4 regions of the Variovorax sp. HW608 genome follow, and region 4 is predicted to be linked to each of the others. Evidence: predicted binding sites of a transcription regulator. Region 4 holds the regulator's gene; each other region holds the start of a gene.
The links. Region 4 encodes FNR, which switches genes on or off when oxygen is low (the NO sensors DNR and NnrR bind a similar motif). Its sites were predicted from a motif close to TTGATNNNNATCAA; they were not measured.
Positions count from the first base shown of each region.

Region 1: a site for FNR is predicted at 2,014-2,027, ahead of VAR608DRAFT_RS14635 (DUF2189 domain-containing protein). Genes of this name have one in related genera too.
Region 2: a site for FNR is predicted at 2,557-2,570, ahead of VAR608DRAFT_RS30540 (universal stress protein). Genes of this name have one in related genera too.
Region 3: a site for FNR is predicted at 2,701-2,714, ahead of VAR608DRAFT_RS34990 (phenylacetic acid degradation protein PaaY). Genes of this name have one in related genera too.

Region 1 covers NZ_LT607803.1:3,128,958-3,133,140, reverse strand. Annotated here, with positions in the region: gene VAR608DRAFT_RS14645 (hypothetical protein) at 1-908, opposite strand, end outside; gene VAR608DRAFT_RS14640 (DMT family transporter) at 1,025-1,930, opposite strand; gene VAR608DRAFT_RS14635 (DUF2189 domain-containing protein) at 2,098-2,871, shown strand; gene VAR608DRAFT_RS14630 (adenylate/guanylate cyclase domain-containing protein) at 3,031-4,183, shown strand, end outside.
Region 2 covers NZ_LT607803.1:6,458,386-6,462,568, reverse strand. Annotated here, with positions in the region: gene VAR608DRAFT_RS30555 (BON domain-containing protein) at 1-563, opposite strand, end outside; gene VAR608DRAFT_RS30550 (CBS domain-containing protein) at 667-1,059, opposite strand; gene VAR608DRAFT_RS30545 (universal stress protein) at 1,069-1,896, opposite strand; gene VAR608DRAFT_RS30540 (universal stress protein) at 1,937-2,488, opposite strand; gene VAR608DRAFT_RS30535 (hypothetical protein) at 2,604-3,284, opposite strand; gene VAR608DRAFT_RS30530 (universal stress protein) at 3,402-3,938, opposite strand; gene VAR608DRAFT_RS30525 (mechanosensitive ion channel family protein) at 4,127-4,183, shown strand, end outside.
Region 3 covers NZ_LT607803.1:7,386,381-7,390,563, reverse strand. Annotated here, with positions in the region: gene VAR608DRAFT_RS35005 (carboxylesterase/lipase family protein) at 1-1,176, opposite strand, end outside; gene VAR608DRAFT_RS35000 (AbrB/MazE/SpoVT family DNA-binding domain-containing protein) at 1,334-1,555, shown strand; gene VAR608DRAFT_RS34995 (PIN domain-containing protein) at 1,555-1,956, shown strand; gene VAR608DRAFT_RS34990 (phenylacetic acid degradation protein PaaY) at 1,972-2,574, opposite strand; gene VAR608DRAFT_RS34985 (enoyl-CoA hydratase-related protein) at 2,761-3,561, shown strand; gene paaI (hydroxyphenylacetyl-CoA thioesterase PaaI) at 3,570-4,010, shown strand; gene paaK (phenylacetate--CoA ligase PaaK) at 4,037-4,183, shown strand, end outside.
Region 4 covers NZ_LT607803.1:6,201,398-6,205,580, reverse strand. Annotated here, with positions in the region: gene ccoG (cytochrome c oxidase accessory protein CcoG) at 1-1,074, shown strand, start outside; gene VAR608DRAFT_RS29325 (FixH family protein) at 1,095-1,361, shown strand; gene fnr (fumarate/nitrate reduction transcriptional regulator Fnr) at 1,427-2,206, opposite strand; gene hemN (oxygen-independent coproporphyrinogen III oxidase) at 2,266-3,684, shown strand; gene VAR608DRAFT_RS29310 (sulfite exporter TauE/SafE family protein) at 3,688-4,183, shown strand, end outside.

The DNA of each region.
Region 1 (4,183 bases), 3.1 Mb from region 4:
AATGCCTGCGTCACCCTGGCGGTCTGCCGGTCGTCCAGCACGCCGAAAAGAATCTTCTGGAAGCGCGGCGCCGTCACGCCCGACACGATGTACTGCCAGCGGTAGGCCTTCAGGACCCCATCGGCGATGGCGGCGCGCTGCGCATCGTCGTAGCGCATGCCCGCGATCGACGCGAAGTAGCTCGCGTCGGCGCCTGCCTGCGCAACGAGGATCCCGTCCACTGCCACGACCAGGTCGATCAGGTCGCCGACAGCGGCATCGCGTTCGGCGGCGCTGAGGTGCGCGTCCTCGCGAAGGAATTCCAGCTCGTCCAGTTGCGCGTGCTGCGACTCTTCCTTCCAGTGGGCCAGGAAGACGTCCTTCCACAGCGCGCACAGGTCGTCCTCCGGCTCGATGCTGGCGCGATAGTGGGCCTGCGTGAAGAGCTCGATGTCCAGCGTCAGCGCGAGCACCGACCAGGTGCTTTTGCCGAGCACGGCCGCGGCGACCGCGTCGGGGTCGGCGGTGGCCATGTAGCCCGCCGGCATGTCGTCGGCCATCATCGATTCCATGCGCCGGAACAGCTTCTGATGCTTCAGTTCCTCGTCGGTCATGCGGACCAGCGCTTCGAGGGCCGCCTGGTCGCCCAGTGCGTGCTGGCGGCTGATCTCGAGCATCTTGGCGCCGATGAAGCGTTCCACCAGGCCGAAGATGTAGGCGTAGCTCCGGCCCTGCACCTGGCTCAGCAGGCGGCGATCGTCCGGCGTCATGAAGTCCAGTTCGTTCACCAGCGACAGGCCGGCCGGCAGGAAGGTCTTGTCGAGATCGAATCGCCGGTTGCGGATGACATCGCTGTCGATGTCCCAGCGGACGCGCCTGGAATTCTCGATGACCTTGGCGTACGGATTTGCAGAGGGAGCGCTTTGCATGATGACCTCTATCGATGTCGTTGAAGGAGTTTCGATGATCGAAGCGCGAGGCGAACCCGATCGGGCCGCGCGTCTGCAAAACCTGTCCGATCATCCGGACGCGGGCCACGGCGGGTTCAAGCCGGTCGGCCGTTCAGCCACACGGTTCCGATGCCGCCCAGCCCGATGAGGCAGATGCCTGCGACCGCCCACAGGTCCGGCGCATGGGCGAACAGCAGCCACCCGATCGCCGTCGCGAAGACGATCTGCGCATAGGCGAAGGGCATCAGCACCGACAGCGGAGCGACCCGCACGGCGCCCGCCATGCAGACATGGCCTGCGGTGGCGAACGTGCCCATCAGCAGCAACAGGGCCCACTGCTTGCCGCTCGCGAGGCGAAGCGTCGGTGCGAGATCGAGTGGGAGTGCCCACAGCACCGCGCCCAGTACCGAAGTCACGAGCAGCGCCGAGAGAAGGTTCGTGACGACGAGATCGTCCGCGCTGGCGATGCGGCGCGTCACCAGTTGGAAGGCCGCATAGCAGAGCGCGCTGGCGATCGGCAGCAGCGCACCCCAGCCCAGGGCGCCCGCGCCTGTCGGCCGCACGACGGCCAGCATGCCCGCGACGCCGAGCGCGACCATGGCCCACCGCGCCGGCGAGACGGACTCCTTGAGCACGAGCGCACCCAGCACGGTGGTCGCCACCGGTGCGAGCAGCATGAGCGCGGTGAACTCGGCCAGCGGAAGGCGTTGGACGCCGTAGAAGGAAGCCGCCGAGTTGCACAGCAGCAAGGCGCCACGCAGACACTGCAGCATGGGGACCCGGCTTCGGATCTTCAGCGGCCCGCCCCGCAGCAAGTGCCATCCCGCCATGGTGGCGGTCTGGAACATGTAGCGCACCCACAGCAGGACCAGCACCGGAATCGAACCGCCGAGGTACTTGATGGTCGCATCGCTGCCGGCGAACATGCAGGTCGTCACGAGGACGAGCCCGATGCCGGTGCTCAGGTCTGGGGCTTTTGAAGCCTTGTTCGTGGGGGACATTCCAGGGAGGTGAGGTGGTCGCAGGCGGCTCATCGCATGACGTCGGCACCTGGCCGCACATTATCTCCGCCAGGATGCAGGACTTGATCGGCGTCAAACCGCGGCGATGCGGACTGGCTATGCTGGTCATGGTGCCGATGGCACGACGTCAAGAAGGAGTGTGCGCGATGGAACACCCGCTCGACAGTCAATCCTCCCTGGAGGCGCCTGCGGTGCGTCGGGTCGGCGCGCTGCGGCCCTTCGCCTGGCTGTGGATGGGTGCACGGGATCTGGCGTTCCGTCCAGGCGTGAGCTTCGGCATCGGTGCCGTAGTGGCTGTCGTCGGCCTGATCCTGATGGCGGCGACCTGGCAGGCCACCTACCTCGCGCCAGCGCTGCTCGGAGGATTCCTGCTGGTGGCCCCCTTCGTCGCGATGCCGCTGTATGCCCTGTCGCGCCAGCGGGAGCAGTCCGCCGCGCCGGACACCACACAGGCCTTCCGCGCCTGGCAAGGCAACGCCGATTCGATTGCGCTGTTCGGTCTGGTGCTTGCGCTGGCGTACCTGGCCTGGGAGCGCCTGGCGGCCATCGTCTTCGCACTGTTCTTCACCGAGCAGGTGCAGCAGGTGCCGCACCTGCCTCCGGCGCTGCTCCTGTCGGGCCAGCCGGCCACTCTGGTGCTTGCCTTCCTCGCCGTGGGCGCCACGGTGGCGGCGCTGGTCTTCGCGTTCGGTGTCGTCAGCGTGCCGTCGCTGATGGATCGGCCTGTGGACGTGATTACCGCGGCGCTGACCAGCCTGCGATGCTGCGCCCGCAATCCGGGCGCCATGCTGCTGTGGGCGGCCTTGATCGCAACCCTGACGGCCCTTGGCTTCGCGACATTCATGCTCGGGCTCATCGTGACGTTCCCGTGGCTCGCGCATGCCAGCTGGCACGCCTACCGCGAAATGGTGGGGACCTGATTCCGCACAGGCTGCGGGCTCGGCACTGAGCGGGCGGGCCAGGCCAACATTCCCAGCCCCAACAGCAGGATGAGGCTGCCGCGCAATCCGACACGTTCGCATGCGATTGGCCGCGCGGAGCGTAACATTCATCGGCAACTTGCATAGGGTTCGACGGGTGTGAACGGGTCTGGTCTCAAGCAGCGCCTGGCAGCGATCCTCGCCACGGATGCGGCGGGCTATTCACGCCTGATGGCGATCGACGACCGCGCGACCGTGGCCGCGCTCGATGCGGCGCGCACGGTATTTCGAGCTCAGATCGAGTCGAACCATGGCCGTGTGATCGACATGGCTGGCGACTCGGTGCTCGCCGTGTTCGACACCGCGGCCGGAGCGGTCGCCGCCGCCGTTGCTGTTCAGCATGAGCTAAGCGTGTCCTGCGACGCCGCGCCCCGGGATCGGCAGATGCGCTTTCGGATCGGCGTTCACATGGGCGACGTGATCGAGAAGCCGGACGGCACGGTGTACGGCGACGGGGTGAACATTGCAGCGCGGCTGCAGGCGCTGGCCGAACCGGGCGGCATCACCGTTTCGGACGCAGTGCACGGGGCCGTGAGGAGCAAGGTCAGTGCGGAGTTTGTCGATCAGGGCGAACAGCAGGTGAAGAACATCGGCCATCCAGTGCGGGCCTTCAAGGTGGCGCCCGCGAGGCCATCGGTGGATGTCCCCGCGGCGGCGTCGCCATCGTCTGCGCCGGTGCTGCGTCTGCCTGACAAGCCCTCGCTCGCGGTGCTGCCGTTCACCAACATGAGCGGAGACCCCGACCAAGAGTACTTCGCCGATGGCATCACGGAAGACATCATCACCGACGTCTCCAAGATATCCGGCCTGTTCGTGATCGCCCGCCACTCGTCCTTCACCTTCAAGAAGCAAAGCGTCGACATCAAGGACGTCGGAAGGAAGCTGGGTGTGCGACATGTGCTCGAAGGCAGCGTGCGAAAGGCCGGCATGAGGGTGCGCATCAATGTGCAACTCATCGATGCCGAATCCGGCGGCCACATCTGGGCCGAACGTTATGACCGGGACCTCGAGGACATCTTCCTGGTCCAGGACGAAGTGACGCGGAAGATCGTCCATACGCTCGAGGTGACCCTCACCGGCAGCGAAAGGGCGCGTCGGCAGGATCGCGGCAAGGTCAATGTCGAGGCGTACGACTGCCTCATTCGCGCGAAACGCCGCATCCGGGATTTCAACGCCGCAGCGCTCGTCGAGTGCCGTGCCATGCTGGAGCGCGCGCTGGCGATCGACCCGGGGCTGGCGCAGGCCTATGCGT
Region 2 (4,183 bases), 260 kb from region 4:
TGGACCCTGCCTTTGAGGCGGACCTCGGAGCCCTCCACCGTGACCTGGATGTGGCCGGCTTCGCGGTCGGCCTGGCGCGACAGGGCGTCGTGAAGCCGCTTCTCGATATCGACCACCTTCACCTTCGGAATGATCCTGATCGCGTTCGTGACGCCGGTGACGCCCATCAGGTTGCGCACCGCCTTCTCGGCGGCCCGGCGCTGGTAGTCCCACTCGACTTCGCCGTTCAGGGTGACCCAGCCGTTCTCGACCTCCGGCTTGATCGTGGCGGCCGGCACGAGCGCCGACCATTCGAGGCCGCGTTCGGCCGCGAGGGCGATGTCGGCGTCGCTGCGCGTCGCGTCGTCGGGCAGCTTGACGGTGATCTCCACCGCCAGTGCCTTGACCCCCTTGACGCGACGGGCCGCGGATTCGGCGGCGTGCTTCTCGGCGTGGCTGGCGACGTGGCCCGTCAGGGTGACGATGCCGTCCGCGGCGATCACCCCGATCTGGGTCGAGTGGATCGCGGGATCCCAGTCCAGTTCGGCCTGGACGTCGCTCCTGAGTTGTGCATCGGATCGCATGTGACTTCCTTTCATGGGGTGATGGCGCCAGGATGGGCGCTTAAAGGGTGGCGGTGGCTGCTTCGAGCGGGCCAGGCCGCGGTAGGTGGTGCGAGCCGTCCGCTCAGCGAAGGCCCTCGGGCACGAAGGTCCGCACGAAGTCCAGCGACGAGACGACGCCGGCAATGCCGTTGCGGTCGCTCACGGCCACGTGGTGGATGCCGCGCTCGACCATGAGCGCGGCCACCATGGCGACCGGTGTCCCGGCGTCCACCACGACCGGCTTGTAGGTGCACATCTGCCAGGCACGGGTCGTGGCGGGATCGCGGCCCTGCGCGTGGAAAGCCACGAGATCCGCGGCGCTGATGATCCCGGCCACCTCGCGATTCGTCGGCTCGAGCACGGGGACCCAGGTCAGGTGCCGGCTGGCGAGCAGTGCCTCCACCTGGGCCACCGTGTCGTCCATGCCCACGCTGACGACGGGACGCTGCATCAGGGAGGAAATGGCTTGGCTCATGTCGACTCCTCAATGCGCCATGAGGACCGGAAGCGTCATCGAATCCAGCACGGTCCGCGTCGCCCCACCGAGCAGCAGCTCGCGCGCGCGGCTGTGCCCGTAGCAGCCCATGACGAGCAGATCGGCATCGCAGTCGGAGGCGATCGAAAGGATCGCCTCGCCGTCGCTGTCCGGCGCGAGCCTTGCGTGCTCGTGGACCCGCTCGATGCCATGCAGGCGCAGGTAGTCGCGCACGTCGATGGGCACGGAATGCCACTCGGCCCCGTCTTCCTCGACCAGATGGACGTGGTGTGCCTTCTGCAGGAAGGGAATCGCCGCCGCGAGCGCGCGCGCGCACTCGCGCGTGGGCTTCCACGCCACCAGTGCGCTGTCCGGCGAATCCGCGATCTCGCCGGCGAAGGGAATGATCAGCGCCGGACGCCCGCTGCCGATCACGACCGATTCGACGAAGTCGGCAGGAACATCGAAGCCGGTCGCATCGGCCGGATCGCGCTGGCCCAGAAAGAGCAGATCGGCGAGCAGCGCCCGGCGGGTGAAGGTCTCGATGACCGGATCGCCGTCCAGTTCGAGCCATTCGCAGGGCTGGTTCGCGAGGGCGCAGGAGCGATCGTAGGTCGCCAGCGCACGTCGGCGGTGTTCGGCCTCGATGCGCGCGTCCGGCGGCAGCGGCGGCATGCCGGGGCCCACCGGCAGCAGGGGCAGGTGGCTCGGAGCGACCGCAAACAGTGCGCTGACGCGGGCCCGCCAGGCGAGCGCGAGTCTGAGCGCGAGGTTCATGCGCACCGCGGCGCGCGCCGTGCCGTCCAGGTGCACGAGAAGGGATTGAAACGCGGTCATGGTCCTTTGCCCGTCTTTCCGGACGCGCCTCGCTGTTCGGCTACTCGATCGACAGTGCCCCGGTCGGCTGGTGGATGCGGATCGCCTCGTTTTTCGCGTCCGCCTGCTTCCCTTCGTCTTGCGCACGCACCAGCAGGACCGGCACGGGTGCGAGGCGAAGAATCTGTTCCGCGCTGCTTCCCATGACGAGCCGCGAGACGCCGCGGCGCCCGTGCGTGCCGAGCACGATCAGGTCGGCACGCCATTGCGTGGCTTCCGTGATGACGACGTCCTGGACCGGGGATTCAGAGATGACCGCGGGGTATGCCGTCGCGGTGTAGCGTTCGTGCAGCGCGGTCTCGACCTCGACGCCGGCCGCCAGTGCGCTGCGCTTCGCGTCCTCGATGACACGCGCACCGTCGTCGCGTGCGGCCTGAAGCCACTTTCCCGGCGTGCCGGACTGAGCGTCCATGGCGAGGGCCAGCGACAGGTCGTCGACGACATGGACCAGCCGCAGCCGGCCATGGGTCAGCTGGGCGAGGCGGATGGCCTCTTCGAGTCCGTGCTGCGAGACCGGGCTGCCGTCGACGGGGACCAGGATGCGTTGGTACATGGAGCCTCCTTCGGTGCGGTGCAGGTAATGCGATGCGCCCAGTATCGAAAGGGCAGCGAAGGACGCGCTTGATCTGGCGCAAACGAGGGTCATCGGGTGCCGCCCGACGAAAGACTCAGGCGCTGCGCAAGGCGTCGACCAGCACGGCCTGCATGATGCGGCGGTGGTTGTCCTGCGCGGCTTCGTCGTCGACCGCCATGTCGCCGATCCACAGGACCCAGCGGCCGGGCCCGGAGGCGTCCGCGACCGCCGCCATCTTCTCGCCGCCGCCCTCGGCGCGGGTCTTCGTGAGGATCGCGACGCCCATCGCGCGGGCCGCGGCCATGAACATCCGGGCCCGCGCCCTGCGTCCGTTGCCGATGAAGACGATCCGCCGGTCGCCCGGGCCCTGGTGCTCGCAGAGCGTCCAGAGGTCCGCGATCACCCGGGCCGGATGGGTATCGAGTTCCAGGCCGGGGAACACCGGCACGCCGGCCTGCGACTCGATCAGCCGCCGGATCGAGGCATGGAGATCGGCGCAATCGATGCCGTCGTACATGCGGCCGAGCAGACGGGCCAGCGTACCGACCTCCTCGTCTGCTTGGCGGGTCCGCGCGGGGCGGGGAAATTCCAGCATGGCCACGCGGGCGCCGATTTCCTCGGCGGCATGTTGCAGGCTCGACGGCCCGGCGGAGGCATCCGGACGCAGCAGCGCGAGGTTCTTGCCGCGCAGCGGACGCGCGGCTGCGGGCCGCCGCAGTTGCTCGGCGGTCGCAATGAGGGAGGCAATCCCGGCGGAAGACAGGGGGTCGGCCACCGGAGGTCGCACGGCATGAGAGGCGATCACGCGGCCAACGCTACGCCGGTTGCGACGGGCGGACTTGACGCCGCTCAATATCGATGCGTCCTCAAGCGCCTGACAGGCGCCCGTGGCTCATTCGATCGCCAGCGCGCCGCTGGGCAGCGTCACGCGAAGCGGCTTGCGCCCGGCCTCCGCCTCCGTCTTTTCGCCCTCGGTCGGCTGTTCGATCGCGCGCACCAGCAGGATGGGGACGGGCGCGATGCGCAGGATCTGCTCGGCGCTGCTGCCGAGGAACAGGCGCTTCGCCCCGCGGCGGCCGTGGGTGCCCAGCACGATCAGATCGGCCGGCCAGCTCGCGGCCTCCTTCGTGACGAGCTCGGGCACCGAGCCGTCGAGGTTGTCGCGCAGTATCGTGTCCGCTGCGATGCCGGCGGCCAGGGCCTTCTGCCGGCATTCGGCCAGGAGCTTGCTGCCGTTCTCGCGCAGCAGGCCCACCCAGTCGCCGACATAGCCGGAATAGGCGTCCATCGCAAAGGCGGCGGACAGCTCGTCGACCACGTGGATCAGCCGCAGCCTGCCGTTGACGAGTCGCGCCATGTCGATGGCCTGCTCGAGGCCCTGCATCGAGGTCGCGCTGCCGTCGACGGGGACGAGAATCTGCTGGTACATGGCGTGCTCCTTGTGGGTGTTCTTGAACGAGCCCCAGTATGGCGCGCAGCCCGCGATCGCGATTGACGCAGGTCAAGCGCCGCAGGGGCCGATGCCGCTTGATCCGGATCAAGCGGCAGCGATATCCGCCAAAATAGCATCGAACGACCCAGGGAGGGCAAGGCCCACGCGGCGCACCGGACGAGACCATGAGCAGCATGACTTCGATGTTGGCGACCCTTGTGGCGGGATGGCTGCTTGCCTTC
Region 3 (4,183 bases), 1.2 Mb from region 4:
CGGTACCCGCAGGTAGTTGCCGGCCTGGATCGCGGCGATCGGATTGACCGGCACCACGATGCCGTCGGGAATCGGGCCCGAGCCCGCCAGTCCGAGCGGCGCGAGCCGGGTCAGCAGCGTGGAGAGCAGCGTGGCCGGGCTCTTCGAGCGCAGATAGGCCGCGATCTGCGCCGGCGTCTGGCTGGCCACGTAGGCTGCGGCGGACGCGGCATCGGTGGCGAGGCCGTCGGCGATGAGCTGATTGGCGAGCAAGGCGCTGCCCTGGGCGGCATAGACCGATTGCGGATTGAGCGTCGGAATGCGCCCCGGCGCCAGATTGGCCGCCAGCGAGATGCCGCCGCTGAGCGGCACCAGGCGGTGGAAGAGCGGCTGACGGGCGCTCGTCACCAGCGGGGAGGTCTGCAGCGCATAGACGTTGATGGCGCCCGCTGACTGGCCCATCAAGGTGATGTTGCGCGGATTGCCCCCGAACGCCTCGATATTGCCGCCAACGAATTCGAGCGCCTTGACGATGTCGAGCAGCGCGAAGTTGCCCGAGTCGCCCACGCCGTTGGTGCCGGACTTGAACTGCGGCAGATCGAGGAAGCCGAAGATGCCGAGCCGGTAGTTCACGGTCACCACGACGGCATTCGCGGCCTTGGCGAGCGCGGCCCCGTCGTAGACCGGGTCCGCGGTGTAGCCCGACACGTCGCTGCCGCCATGAACGAAGACGATCACCGGCAGGCCGTCGCCGTTGCCCTCGTCCTGCCCCTGGTCGTTGTCCCTGTTGCCGCCCTGGCGCTTGTCCCTGGCCGGACGCCAGATGTTGAGGTACAGGCAGTCCTCGCTGCCCACCGCCTGGTTCAGCGTGGTGCCGATCGTCGCGTCGTAGCGGTTGTTGGCGCCGGGGCCGTAGATGCGGCCGTACTGCGCGCACGCGTTGGCGAACTGCTGGGTGGCCTTGGGCTGGCGCCACCGGTCCGGGTCGACCGGCGCCTTCCAGCGCAGGTCGCCGACCGGTGGCTTCGCGAAGGGCACGCCCTTCCAGGCCAGGGTCCCCGAGCGATCCGAATCGTCGATGCCGACGACCGTCCCGAAGCGCGTTTCGCGCTCGACGTCCGCGTTGCCGTGCGCCCAGCACGGCGTCTGAGAAAGAAGCGCGACACACCCCGCCACCAAGCCGGCCTTGAGCATCATGGTCTTGTCCCCTCCAGAAGGGCGCAACGGTAAGGGCTCGCGGGTGGAGGGGGCTACGGGGGGAAACCCGACTCGCTTCGATCAGCAGTCCAAATCCCTTTAAACAGACCTCAGCGATTGCGCGCATTACAATTCGGCTTTCAGTAAGGAGGCCTCGATGACAGAGTCCACCATCACCGTCAAGGGCCAAACCACGGTTCCCGCCGAGGTGAGAGCTTTGGTGCATGCCAAGCCTGGAACCCGGCTGGTCTGGTCCGTGATGCCGGATGGCACCATCATCGTTCGGGCCAAGACCAAGTCCATCCTCGACATGGGCGGCATGCTGAAAGCCCGGAAGGGCAAGCGCGTTGGCGTCGAGGAAATGAACCCCTGGCGCTGATGCCGGCGCTCGATACCAACGTCCTGATCCGCTACGTCGTGCAGGACGATGAAGCGCAGTTGGCCGCGGCTCGCCGACTCATTCGCAAGTGCGTAGCCAATGGAGAAACGCTTTTCGTGCCGGTGACGGTCACGCTCGAGATCGAGTGGGTTCTGCGCGCCAGTTTCGGATACCCCAAGGACGAAGTGATGGGGGCCTTGTCAAGCCTGTTTTCGGCGGCCGAACTGAGCTTCGAGTCGGAGCGTGCCCTTGAAGTGGCACTGCAGCTGTACCGCAACGGCACGGCCGACTTTGCCGACTGCCTGCACATCGCTCTGGCGGCACAGGCCGGCGAGTCGCCGTTGTGGACCTTCGACAGACGCGCGGCCAAGCTCGGCGGCGCGCAGATGATGGGGCGTTGACTTTGGTGAGGACCCTCAGCCGCGCTTGGTCGCAATCAACGGCTTCACGTTCGGTGCCTGCACGCGCGGCCGGCTGTCCTCGACCGCGGTGAGCGCCTCCACCTGCTGCATGCTCGCGAGGCTGCGCCGCGTGAGGTCCTGGTAGGTCTTCGTGCCTTCGAGCTTCCAGGCGATTTCCTGATCGCTCAGTTCGCGGATCACCTTCGCGGGCATGCCCGCGGCGAGCGAGCGCGGCGGGATCTTCTTGCCGGCGGGCACGAAGGCGCAGGCCGCGAGGATCGCGGCTTCGCCCACTTCGGCTTCGTCCATCACGACCGCGTTCATGCCCACCAGCGCATTGCGCCGCACGATGCAGCTGTGCAGCACCGCGCCGTGGCCGATGTGGCCGTTCTCCTCCACCACCGTGTCCTGCTGCGGAAAGCCGTGGACCACGCAGGTGTCCTGCAGGTTGGAGCCGCGTTTGAGCTCGATGCGGCCGAAGTCGCCGCGCAGCACGGCGCACGGGCCGACGTAGCACTCGGGCCCCACGATGACGTCGCCGATCAGCACGGCGGTGGGGTGCACGTAGGCGCTCGGGTCGATGACCGGCACCACGCCTTCGATGGAATAGCAGGGCAAGGTTGTCTCCTGTTGGCGGGGCTGTTACGGGCTGTTTCCAGCCAAGGGTTAACCCTGCGCAAGTTTGACTTGCATCAGGATTGGTGATGATCTTATGATTCACCGACCGGTCGGTCAACAATACTTTTGACACAGATCAAGACCCGCCCGGCGCCCGAATCCCGTTCCCACGACTGGAGACACAGCTTGTCCGACGCACTCGTCCTCGCCTCGCAGGACGGCCCGGTTCTGACGCTCACGCTCAACCGGCCCGCCGCGCTCAACAGTTTCAATGGCGCCATGCATGAAGAGCTTCGCGCCGCGCTCGATGCCGCGGCGGCGGATGCCGCCGTGCGCTGCCTGGTCCTCACCGGCGCCGGCCGCGGCTTCTGCGCCGGGCAGGATCTGGCCGATCCGATGGTCGCGCCGTCGCCCGCCGGCGAGCCGCCCAAGGACCTGAGCCGCGCCATCGCGCTGCACTACACGCCGCTCGTGAAGCGCATCAAGTCGATGCCGGTGCCGGTGATCGCGGCGGTCAACGGCGTGGCGGCCGGTGCGGGCGCGAACCTCGCGCTCAACTGCGATCTGGTGCTGGCCGCGCAATCGGCCAGCTTCATCCAGGCCTTCGCGAAGATCGGCCTCGTGCCCGACACCGGCGGCACCTGGCTGCTGCCGCGCATCGTCGGCCGCGCCCGCGCGCTGGGCCTCGCGATGCTGGGCGACAAGCTTTCCGCCGCCGAAGCCGAACGCATAGGCCTCGTCTGGAAGTGCGTCGACGACGCCGCGCTCGCCGAGGACGCCCGCAAGCTCGCGGAGCGCCTCGCCGCCATGCCCGTGAAGGCGCTGGCCGCCACGCGCGCCGCCATCGATGCCGCGCAGCACTTCACGCTCGACCAGGCGCTCGATCACGAAGCCGCGCTGCAGGCCGAGCTGGGCCGCGCGCACGACTACCTCGAAGGCGTGGCGGCGTTCGGCGCGAAGCGCGCTCCCCGATTCACCGACCGCTGATCCCCACGATGACCACTGAACACACTCCGCAGCAGACCGCCGACCTGGTCCGCGAACGCATGTTCGCCAACGACCGCGCCGCCCGCAGCCTCGGCATGGAAGTCACCGAAACCACGCCCGGCAAGGCGACCGTCACCATGACCGTGCGCCAGAACATGCTCAACGGCCACGACATCTGCCACGGCGGCCTGATCACCACGCTCGCCGACACCGCCTTCGCCTACGCCTGCAATTCGTACAACGAACTCACCGTGGCCTCCGGCTTCTCGATGGACCTGATGGCGCCGGGCCGCGAAGGCGACGTGCTCACCGCATGCGCGTTCGAAGTCTCGAAGGCCGGCCGCACCGGCGTCTACGACTGCGACATCACCAACCAGCGCAACGAGCGCATCGCGGTCTTCCGCGGCCGTTCCTACACCCTCAAAGGCAAGCCGGCCGTCGCCGCGTGAGCCGCCACCAGGAGACATCCATGCTCATGCCCGTGAAGCAACCCCGCCCCGGCGAGCTCGAAGCGATCGAGACCGCGAGCCGCGACCAGATCCAGTCGCTGCAAATCCAGCGCCTGCGCTGGACCCTCCAGCACGCCTACGACAACGTGCCGCACTACCGCAAGGCCTTCGAC
Region 4 (4,183 bases):
TGTCCGCAGACGGTCTATGCGGAGATCTTCCTGTGGATCGAGCAGAAGATCGAAGGCAACCGCGCCGCGCGCATGCGGCTGGACGACGGCGAGCTCTCGATCGAGAAGCTGGTCAAGAAGTGGTTCAAGCACGTGGTGTGGCTCGGCATCGCGGTGTGGACCGGCTTCACTTTCGTCGGCTACTTCACGCCGATACGCGATCTCGGCCTGGACTTCCTGCAGACGCGCATGAGCGGCTGGGAAGTCTTCTGGGTGCTGTTCTACGCCTTCGCGACCTATGGCAATGCGGGCTTCATGCGCGAGCAGGTCTGCAAGTACATGTGCCCGTACGCGCGCTTCCAGAGCGCGATGTTCGACCGCGACACGCTGATCGTGAGCTACGACACCGAGCGCGGCGAGCCTCGCGGCGTGCGGGCCAAGGGCGCGGATGCGCGGGCGCTGGGGCAGGGCGACTGCATCGACTGCTCGCTGTGCGTGCAGGTGTGTCCGACCGGCATCGACATCCGGCAGGGCCTGCAGTACGAGTGCATCGGCTGCGGCCTGTGCGTGGACGCCTGCAACACGGTGATGGACAAGCTCGCCTCGCCGCGCGGCCTGATCCGCTACGCCACGCAGAACAGCATGGCGGGGCACTGGTCATCGCGGCAGATGTTGCGCCGCGTGCTGCGGCCGCGGGTGCTGATCTACAGCGGCGTCCTGGTCGCGCTGTGCATCGGCCTGCTGGCCAGCCTGGTGATCCGCACGCCGCTCAAGGTGGACGTGGTGCGCGATCGCGGCACGCTGGCGCGCATCGCCGAAGGCGGCCGGATCGAGAACGTGTACCGCCTGCAGATCATGAACGCGACCGAAAAGACGCAGCACTACCGCATCGAGGCTCGCGGTCTCGACGGACTGCGCGCGTCGCCCGAACAGCCTGTGGAAGTGGGGCCTGCGCAGTCGCGCTGGGTCGCGGTGCGCCTCCAACTGCCGTATGGCGGCGCGGAGCCGGGTTCGCACCCGGTGTATTTCGACGTCCGCGCCGCCGAGGGCGGGGCGCAGGTTTCGGAGAAGGCGACCTTCATGGTGCCCCGTTGATGCGATTCAAGGAGATGACGATGAACGCAACGAACAAGAACGATGCAGTCACCAGCCAACCCTGGTGGCGCTACCCGCTGCTGTGGATGGTCCTGGCCGGTCCGGCGGTGGTGGTGGTCGCGAGCTTCGTCACGCTGTGGCTGGCCATGCGCTCGCCGGACCCGGTCGTCGCCGAGGACTACTATCGGCAGGGCATCGAAATCAACAAGACCCTGGCCGACAAGAAGCTGATGCCGGCCTTGAGCGGCCGCAACCATGCCGCGACGCCGGCGGACGATGTGCGGTGAAGGGTGCACCCAGCGGCCCGGCAGGGCCGGTTCCGCAGGTGTCTTGGATTGGTGGGCGGCGCCGATCAGCAGGCGGCCGGCGTGATGAGCCGGCGCAGGCCCTCGGCATCGACGATGCGCAGGTTGCGCTGCTGGACCTCGATGAGCCCCTCTTCCATGAACTTGGAGAGGGTGCGGCTCACGGTTTCGAGCTTGAGCCCGAGGTAGCTGCCGATCTCCTCGCGCGTCATGCGCAGCACGAGTTCGGAGCGCGAGAAGCCGCGCGCATGCAGGCGCTGCGCGAGATTGAGGAGGAAGGCCGCGAGGCGCTCTTCGGCGCGCATGCTGCCCAGCAGCATCATCACGCCGTGCTCGCGCACGATCTCGCGGCTCATGATCTGGTGCACGTGCCGTTGCAGCGCGGTCACCTCGCGCGAAAGCTCCTCGATGCGGTCGAAGGGCATCACGCAGACTTCGGAATCCTCCAGCGCCACCGCGTCGCAGGTGTGCTGGTCGTTGACGATGCCGTCGAGGCCGATGATCTCGCCGGCCATCTGGAAGCCCGTTACCTGGTCGCGGCCGTCCTGGCTCGCCACCCGGGTCTTGAAGACGCCGGTGCGGATCGCGTAGAGCGAGGTGAAGCGATCGCCGTTGCGAAAGAGCATCTCGCGGCGGCGGACCTTGCGCCGTTTGGCCACGATGTCGTCGATGCGTTGGAGCTCGGAGGGATCCAGCCCTACCGGCATGCAGAGCTCCCGCAGGTTGCAGCTCGAGCAGGCAACCTTGATGTTTTCGATTTTCATTGATGTACGTCGAGTATGTTGTTGATTCTGAAGCCGGGCGTGGCCGCGGGTGTTGATCCGCATCAATGATCGAGGAGCGTCCTGGCGGCATAGTGGCCGCAGACCGCCTTTGATCGCCTGCGATGAACTCTTTCCCTGCATTCGCGACCGCTTCACCTTCCCTGGAGCTGCCGTCGCCTGCCGTACTGCGGCGTTTCGACGTCTCCGGTCCACGTTATACCTCCTACCCGACGGCCGATCGATTCGTGGATGCTTTCACGGCCGACGACTACATCCAGGCGCTGCACCAGCGCAGCGCCACCGGGATGCACGGGCGGCCGCTCTCGCTGTACGTGCACCTGCCGTTCTGCGAATCGCTCTGTTACTACTGCGCGTGCAACAAGATCGTCACCCGCCACAAGCACTGGGCGGTCGAATACCTCGACTACCTGGAGCGCGAGCTGGCGCTGCAGGTCGCTGCGCTGGGTCGGGGGGCGGTGGTCAGCCAGGTGCATCTGGGGGGCGGCACGCCGACCTTCCTCGACGACGAGGGCCTCGGCAGGCTGCTCGCGATGCTCGGGCGCGAATTCACGCTTTCGCCGGAGCGGGAACAATCCATCGAGATCGACCCGCGCACCGTGGACGGCGCCCGGCTCGAGCGGCTGGCCAGGCTCGGCTTCAACCGGCTGAGCTTCGGCGTGCAGGATTTCGACCCGGACGTGCAGAAGGCGGTGCACCGCATCCAGCCCGCGGCCGAGGTCTTCGACCTGATGGCGAGCGCGCGTTCGCTGGGATTCCGCTCGATCAACATCGATCTCATCTACGGGCTGCCCAAGCAGAGCCGGGCCTCTTTCGACCGCACGCTCGCGCAGGTGTGCGACCTGCGGCCGGACCGGATCGCGCTCTATGCCTATGCGCATCTGCCGGAGCGCTTCAAGCCGCAGCGGCGCATCGCGGCAGAGGATCTGCCGGACGCGAAGACCAAGGTCGAGATGCTGTCGCGGGCGATCGCCGCCTTCACCGCCGCCGGCTACGTCTACATCGGCATGGACCATTTCGCGCTGCCGGACGACCCGCTCGCGATCGCCAAGCGGCAGGGCCGCCTGCATCGCAATTTCCAGGGCTACAGCACACAGCCGGACTGCGACCTGGTGGCGCTGGGCGTTTCGGCCATCGGGCGCGTCGGCGCGACCTACAGCCAGAACGCCAAGACGCTCGAGGAGTACTACGACCTGGTCGACCAGGGCCGCATTCCGGTGGTGCGCGGTCTGGCGCTCACACGGGACGATGTGCTTCGCCGGGCGGTGATCATGGCCATCATGTGCCAGGGCCAAGTGGACTTCGAGACCATCAGCCTCGCGCACCTGATCGATTTCAAGGACCATTTCGCGCACGAGCTCGCCGCGCTCGGACCGCTGGCCGCGCAGGGACTGGTGCGCGTGAGCGAGCGCGACCTCGAAGTCACGCCCACCGGCTGGTTCTTCGTGCGCGCCATCGCGATGGCGTTCGATCGCTACCTGCAGGCCGATCGCAACCGGTCGCGCTTCTCGCGGATCGTCTGAAGGATGCAGACCGGATTGCTCGGAGCGGGGCTCCTCATGGGGCTGGCCGGCGGGCCGCACTGCGTCGCGATGTGCGGCGCGGCCTGCGCTGGCGTCATCCGGATCGTGCGAGCGCCCGAAGGCGGTGCCGCTGCGCTGACCGGCCTGGGCATGCACGGGCAGGGGGCGACGCTGGCATTCCACGCAGGACGCATGCTGAGCTACGCCGCAGCCGGCGCGATCGCCGCGGTGGCCATGCAGGGCATCGGATTCACCAGCGACCGTATCGCGGCCATGCGGCCGTTCTGGGTGCTGCTGCATGTCGCGGTGCTCGTGTGGGGGCTGTCGCTCGCCGTGCTCGGCCGCCAGCCGGTCTGGGCCCATCGGGCCGGGCGCACGCTGCAGGCGCGGCTTCGGCCGCTGACCGGATCGCCGGCAGGCGTGCTGGCGGCGGGTGCGCTCTGGGTCCTGATGCCGTGCGGCCTGCTGTATTCTGCGCTGATGCTGGCGGCGCTGGCCG